Regions from separate parts of the Pantoea sp. SO10 genome, predicted to be linked through region 2. Evidence: predicted binding sites of a transcription regulator. Region 2 holds the regulator's gene; each other region holds the start of a gene.

Region 1 (2,275 bases), 380 kb from region 2:
GCCGCGCTTTTGGATATCCTGCAGCTGATCGGCCATCGCACTCCCGACCTGCGCCATCAGCAATGCCGCGCCCGCTACCGCTAATAATACTTTTTTCATTTTGCACCCCGGTGAGTTTACGTGAAACAAAAGATTCTTGATGAATCATTCTGCAACTAATGTGCCAACCGCAGTGCCGGGAGAAGAAAGGAGAAAAAACGGGGTTTTACCGCGTTGAAGGCAACAAAAACGGGCATCGCGCCCGTTGGAATTAACGATCAAAAACAGTGCAATGCACCACAATGGCGCCCGTTAACGGTGTTCCAGCTCGTCGAGATGCTGATAAAGATCGGCAATTTGATGGATGCGCTGACGGCCCTGCGACAACATTTCATGCAGCAACGCATTCGCCAGCAGGTTAATCAGACTCATGGCGGAGGCGTAGCTATCAAAAGCGGAAACGCTGTCGAGCGGCGCGCAAAGCTGCCAGCGCGCCAGCGTGATAATGCCCTGCGCCTGCGGCTCACACAGCGCCAGCACCGGAATGTTGCTCTGCTGCAGCTGCTGCATCAGCGGACGAATGATGCGTGGACGGCGGCGAAACGCCATCACCACCACGATATCGTCGGGCGTGATATCCACCAGCTCTTCGCCCAACGTCTGGCCCGGCTGCGGCAGCACATGCACCTGCGGACGCGCCTGCATCAGCTGCTGACGCAGGTGCAGCGCCACCGGATAGGCGTTACGCATGCCGATGATAAATACCCGTTTTGCCGCGCCCAGCGCGCTAATCACCTCGCCAAACTGCTGTGGATCGATGCTGTTGACCCACTGCGTCAGGTTGGCCATCTCCTGCTTATAGTGGCGTGACAGCAAGGTGTTGCCCTGCACCGCATCGCGGTTATCGGTGAGCGGCATGCCGCTCTGGCGCAGGATGCGCAGCTCGTCGCGCATGTCCTTATATTTCTCGTAACCGAGACGCTTGAATAAACGGCTGACCGTGGCCTTCGACACACCGCTCAGCCGCGCCAGCTCGGCGCTGTTGTAGCTGATCAGGTCATCAAAGTGGTCAAACACGAAGTCGGCAATGCGCTGCTCTTGCGGCGACAGTTGCGGATAGTGACTACGAAGGCGTTCATCAAGTTGTTTCATCATCGGTCCTGTAACTTTCGTTTCATCACAAGCTAGCATAAATCGATCCAGATTGATGTCCGTTCAAAACTGGAACAGCTCTTGCTTCCCATTAACCACGTACCCAGAAAAAGAGTTCTTTATGATACAGAGCAACATGGCGCCGTTAGGCATGGCCGTTACGCCGCACCATCTCGCCAGCGAAAGCGCGTTAGCGGTGCTGCGCGAAGGCGGCAATGCGCTGGAAGCAATGGTGGCGGCCGCAGCCACCATCGCCGTGGTTTACCCGCACATGAACGGTTTGGGCGGCGACGGCTTCTGGCTGGTGGTGCCGCCAAACGGCGATCCCATCGCCATTGACGCCAGCGGCGCAGCCGGTTCGCTGGCACACCTTGATTTCTACCATGGCGAAACGCAGATTCCGCATCGCGGCCCCAAAGCCGCCTTAACCGTGGCGGGTACCGTCAGCGGCTGGCAGGAAGCGTTAACGCTGGCGCAGGAACTTGGCGCGACGCCGCTGCCGTTAACCCGCCTGCTGCGCGATGCAATTCGCTATGCCGCCGACGGCATTCCGGTCACCGCCTCGCAAGCCGCAGCCACCGCCGCCAAACAGCACGAGTTGCAGCATCAACCTGGTTTTGCCGCCACCTTTTTACCGGACGGCAGCGTGCCGCTTGCCGGCAGTCGCTTTACCCAGCCGGCGCTGGCGAATACGCTGAGCATGCTGTGCGATCACGGGCTGGAAAGTTTCTATCGCGGTGAACTGGCGCACCATCTGGCGCGCGAAATGACTGCGCTGGGGATGCCGATCACGCTGGAGGATTTGCAGACGCACCAAGCCCGGCGCTGCACGCCGCTGCATCTGGCACACAGTGAAGGCGATATCTGGAACATGACGCCGCCAACGCAGGGTTTGGTGTCGCTGGCGATCCTCGGCATTACCGATCGGCTCAATATGGCTGACGCCGATGAAGCGCAAACCGTGCACCGCATCGTCGAAGCCACTAAAAAAGCCTTTGCGCTGCGCGACAAGCACATCACCGATCCGCGCCACATCGACATTGATGTGCAGCTTCTGCTGGATGAGGAACACCTCAGCACGCTGGCGGCGCAGGTGGACGATCAACAAGCCGCTGCGTGGGGCACCGGGCGCGGGCCGGGCGAT
Region 2 (2,275 bases):
GGACCGAGCTCAATTCCAGTGTTAGATCGTTGTTCATCATCGTTTCACTTGCGAGTTCACATAGCCGCGAGTTTCAGGCAATTGATTTCATTACCGTTCACCCGCTGGCGCTTGCGCAGATGACAAAACGGGGCGGTAAGTTCCGCCCCATTTATGCTCTAAGTGCCGAATCAGTCAGCACTCTGCAAGCGTGAAGGTTAGTGTTTTTTCAGTTTGTCTTTGTGTTTGGTCAGCTGACGGGAAAGCTTATCGATTAACCCGTCGATGGCCGCGTACATGTCTTCCGCTTCCGATGTGGCGTGCAGCTCTCCGCCGTTAACGTGCAGTGTTGCATCCGCAACCTGCGTCACCTTCTCTACCTTCAGAACAATATAAACCTGATTGATACGATCAAAATAGTGTTCCAGTTTGGCAAATTTGGTATTTACAAATTCACGCAGAGGTTCGGTAATTTCAACATTAAGTCCGGTAAGGTTTAGCTGCATAGGTCTTCCTTCTTCGTTCGGTCAAACCAATTGCTTGCGCTGGTTTGATGGCGGTATAGATAAAGACTCGCGATATTTAGCAACCGTACGTCGCGCAACCATGATGCCCTGTTCGGATAACATGGAGGTCAGTTTGCTGTCGCTCAAGGGTTTTGCGGGGTTTTCCGCCGAGATTAATTTTTTCACCAATGCACGAATCGCCGTGGACGAGGCTTCGCCGCCGCCTTCGGTGTTGACGTGACTGGAGAAAAAATACTTCAGTTCAAAGATGCCACGCGGGCTGTGTAAATACTTTTGCGTGGTCACGCGGGAAATGGTGGATTCATGCATATCAACAGCCTGAGCGATATCTGCCAACACCATCGGACGCATGTACTCCTCACCCTGATCAAAAAACGCCTGCTGCTGTTCAACGATACAGCGTGTCACTTTCAGCAGCGTGTCGTTGCGGCTCTCCAGGCTCTTAATCAGCCACTTGGCTTCCTGTAAGTTGCTGCGAATAAACTGGTTATCGCTTTCATTACGGCCAGCTCCGCCCATCGCCGCATACTGCTGATTGATTTTCAGGCGCGGCATGCTGTCGGAATTGAGTTCAACCGTCCAGCGCTTACTGATTTTGCGTACCAGCACATCGGGAATGACATATTCCGGTTCACTGGTGTTGATCGACTGGCCTGGGCGCGGATCGAGTGACTGAATCAGCAGCATCGCCTCTTTCAGCACCTCTTCCTTCAGACGGGTTACGCGCATCAGGCTGCGGAAATCATGGTTGGCCAGCAGATCGAGATGTTCGCTAACAATCAGGCGCGCTTCCGCCAGCATGGGCGTGTCGGCAGCATATTGCGACAGCTGGACTAACAGGCAATCACGCAAATCACGTGCACCGACGCCGATCGGATCGAAACGCTGTACGCGCTTGAGCACGGCTTCGACTTCTTCCAGCGCCAGCTCTTCATCACCAATACTGTCATAAATGTCTTGTAAGCTGACGGTGAGATAGCCGGTGTCATCAATGGCATCAACAATTGACGTGGCAATCGCGCGATCGGTATCAGTGAACGGCGTTAACTCAACCTGCCACATCAGGTAATCCTGCAGCGATTGGGTGGTTTCGCCTTGGTAGATCGGCAGTTCGTCATCCTGGTAATCGGTGCCGGTGCCTGACGGTGTGCCTGCGGTGTAGATTTCGTCCCAGGTAGCGTCGAGCGGAAGCTCTTCAGGCATATCTTTCTGCTCAAGCGCTTCGCGCGTGTCTAACGAATCACTTTCCTGATCCTGAAATTCACGTGCGTCAACTTCTTCGTGCAGTTCGGTTTGTTCAAGCAGCGGATTGCTTTCCAGCGCCATTTGCAGTTCTTGCTGGAGTTCAAGCGTAGAGAGTTGCAGCAAGCGAATGGCTTGCTGCAACTGTGGAGTCATCGCCAGCTGTTGGCTGAGCCTGAGTTGCAAACCTTGCTTCATAATTCGGTAAGAATTTCCTAAGCAAACGTAGGGTGTTACAACACCTTATCAGAGTCTGAACTCTTCGCCCAAATAAACACGCTTAACTTGCTCATCTACAAGAATTTCATCAGGCGTGCCATGGGCAATTAAATGTCCCTGGCTGACGATATAAGCGCGTTCACACACCGCGAGGGTTTCACGCACGTTGTGGTCGGTAATCAGCACGCCAAGGCCGCTGTCACGCAGATGCTCAATGATTTTCTTGATGTCGATAACCGAGATCGGGTCAACACCGGCAAAAGGTTCGTCCAGCAGGATGAATTTCGGATTAGCCGCCAGCGCGCGGG
Region 3 (2,275 bases), 580 kb from region 2:
CCAGCATAACGGGCGCTTCGTAGCCTGGGACCAGACGTTTGTAAGAGTTGGTGGTTGGGTTCGCCAGGGCGTTGATCGCTTTAGCGTGCTTGATGATACCGCCAATATAGAACAGAGCAGTTTCAGACAGGCCGCCGTACTTGTCGCCAGAGAACAGGTTCACGCCGCCTTTTGACAGAGACATGTGGCAGTGCATACCAGAACCGTTATCGCCGAACATTGGCTTAGGCATAAAGGTTGCCGTTTTGCCGTACGCGTGAGCAACGTTGTGCACCACGTATTTGTAGATCTGAATTTCGTCAGCTTTTTTGGTCATGGTGTTGAAGCGGGTTGCCACTTCGTTCTGACCAGCTGTGGCTACTTCGTGGTGATGTGCTTCAACCACCAGACCCATCTGCTCCATGGTCAGACACATGGCAGAACGGATGTCCTGTGCTGAGTCAACCGGTGGCACTGGGAAGTAACCGCCTTTCAGACCTGGACGGTGACCTTTGTTACCGCCTTCGTACTCTTTACCGGTGTTCCAGGCTGCTTCGATGTCGTCGATAGCCACGTGTGAACCTGAAGTAGAAGAACCGAAACGGATGTCATCGAACAGGAAGAACTCTGGCTCTGGTCCAAACAGCACGGTATCCGCGATGCCTGAAGAACGCAGGAACTCTTCTGCACGCTTAGCAATGGAGCGTGGGTCACGGTCGTAGCCCTGCAGTGTGCCTGGCTCAAGGATGTCGCAACGGATGATCAGGGTCGAGTCTTCGAAGAACGGATCCATCACTGCAGTGGTTGCATCCGGCATCAGCACCATGTCTGATTCGTTAATGCCTTTCCAGCCACCGATGGAGGAGCCATCGAACATTTTGCCTTCTTCGAAGAAGTCAGCGTTAACCTGGTGAGCAGGGATAGTAACGTGCTGTTCTTTACCTTTGGTATCGGTAAAACGCAGGTCAACAAACTTAACTTCATGCTCGTTCATCATCGAGAGAACGTGTTCAGCGGACATACTCAACTCTCCTGGAAATGGTCATTATCGTCATGGTGAGAGAACTTCGTTGCCGGGAATGTGTCACGACTGCTGACCACTCCTAACCAAAGATCTCGGCAAGCTCTTTCAACCGTTTTATAACTGTCGTTTTCGCTTAAAATATATAAAGCGAATTCTGTGCCAACTTTATGACAATGGCGAAAATGGCGCTACAATGCGCCCTTTCGTGAGTCGAAGGCTGCACCAGGATGGATTGCATGCATCGTTATGGTGCGCCACAGGTGAAGTTGAGCACCAATTTGGTGCAAATTACTATCGCAGTGCAGATTAATGCACCGTAAACGGTGCTAAAAACCAGCGCTACAAGAAACTTTTGGCGAAATCTGTGATCATGTTCAGTCTTCCGCTTAATCCGTGTACAATACCGCGTTATTTCTATAATGCCTGAGGCAAAGCTGTGATCGAAAATTTGCGTAACATCGCCATCATCGCGCACGTTGACCATGGTAAGACCACCCTGGTTGACAAGCTGCTCCAACAGTCCGGTACTTTTGATGCTCGTACCGAAGCGACTGAGCGCGTAATGGACTCCAACGATTTGGAGAAAGAGCGTGGGATTACCATCCTCGCAAAAAACACCGCCATCAAATGGAATGACTACCGTATCAACATCGTTGATACCCCAGGACACGCCGACTTCGGTGGTGAAGTGGAGCGCGTCATGTCCATGGTGGATTCGGTGCTGCTGGTTGTAGATGCGATGGATGGCCCTATGCCGCAAACCCGCTTCGTAACCAAGAAAGCATTTGCTCATGGTTTGAAGCCGATTGTGGTTATCAACAAAGTTGACCGTCCGGGCGCGCGTCCTGATTGGGTTGTTGATCAGGTATTTGACCTGTTCGTTAACCTGGATGCGACTGACGAGCAGCTGGACTTCCCGATTATCTTCGCTTCGGCGCTGAACGGTATCGCGGGTCTGGAACATACCGACATGGCTGACGACATGACCCCGCTGTATCAGGCGATCGTTGACCACGTTTCTCCACCTCAGGTTGAAGTTGAAGCGCCACTGCAGATGCAGATCTCGCAGCTGGACTATAACAACTATCTGGGCGTGATCGGCATCGGCCGCATCAAGCGCGGTACCGTGAAGCCGAACCAGCAGGTCACTATCATTGATAGCGAAGGCAAAACCCGTAACGGTAAAGTCGGTAAAGTGCTGGGCCACTTGGGTCTGGAACGTATCGAAAGTACCCTGGCAGAAGCGGGCGACATCATCGCGATCACCGGTCT

Evidence for each region. Region 2 encodes sigma-54, which starts transcription at its own class of promoters, with help from an activator protein. Its sites were predicted from a motif close to GTTGGCACANNTTTCGCTNT; they were not measured.
Region 1: the regulator sigma-54 is predicted to act here: its motif matches at 1,200-1,219, upstream of FCN45_RS04075 (gamma-glutamyltransferase family protein).
Region 3: the regulator sigma-54 is predicted to act here: its motif matches at 1,148-1,167, upstream of glnA (glutamate--ammonia ligase).

Annotation. Positions count from the first base shown of each region.
Region 1 covers NZ_CP040095.1:898,715-900,989, reverse strand. The annotation lists gene FCN45_RS04085 (transporter substrate-binding domain-containing protein) at 1-99, opposite strand, end outside; gene hpxU (MurR/RpiR family transcriptional regulator HpxU) at 292-1,131, opposite strand; gene FCN45_RS04075 (gamma-glutamyltransferase family protein) at 1,253-2,275, shown strand, end outside.
Region 2 covers NZ_CP040095.1:515,723-517,997, forward strand. The annotation lists gene ptsN (PTS IIA-like nitrogen regulatory protein PtsN) at 1-37, opposite strand, end outside; gene hpf (ribosome hibernation promoting factor) at 198-485, opposite strand; gene rpoN (RNA polymerase factor sigma-54) at 507-1,946, opposite strand; gene lptB (LPS export ABC transporter ATP-binding protein) at 1,995-2,275, opposite strand, start outside.
Region 3 covers NZ_CP040095.1:4,157,878-4,160,152, reverse strand. The annotation lists gene glnA (glutamate--ammonia ligase) at 1-1,000, opposite strand, end outside; gene typA (ribosome-dependent GTPase TypA) at 1,440-2,275, shown strand, end outside.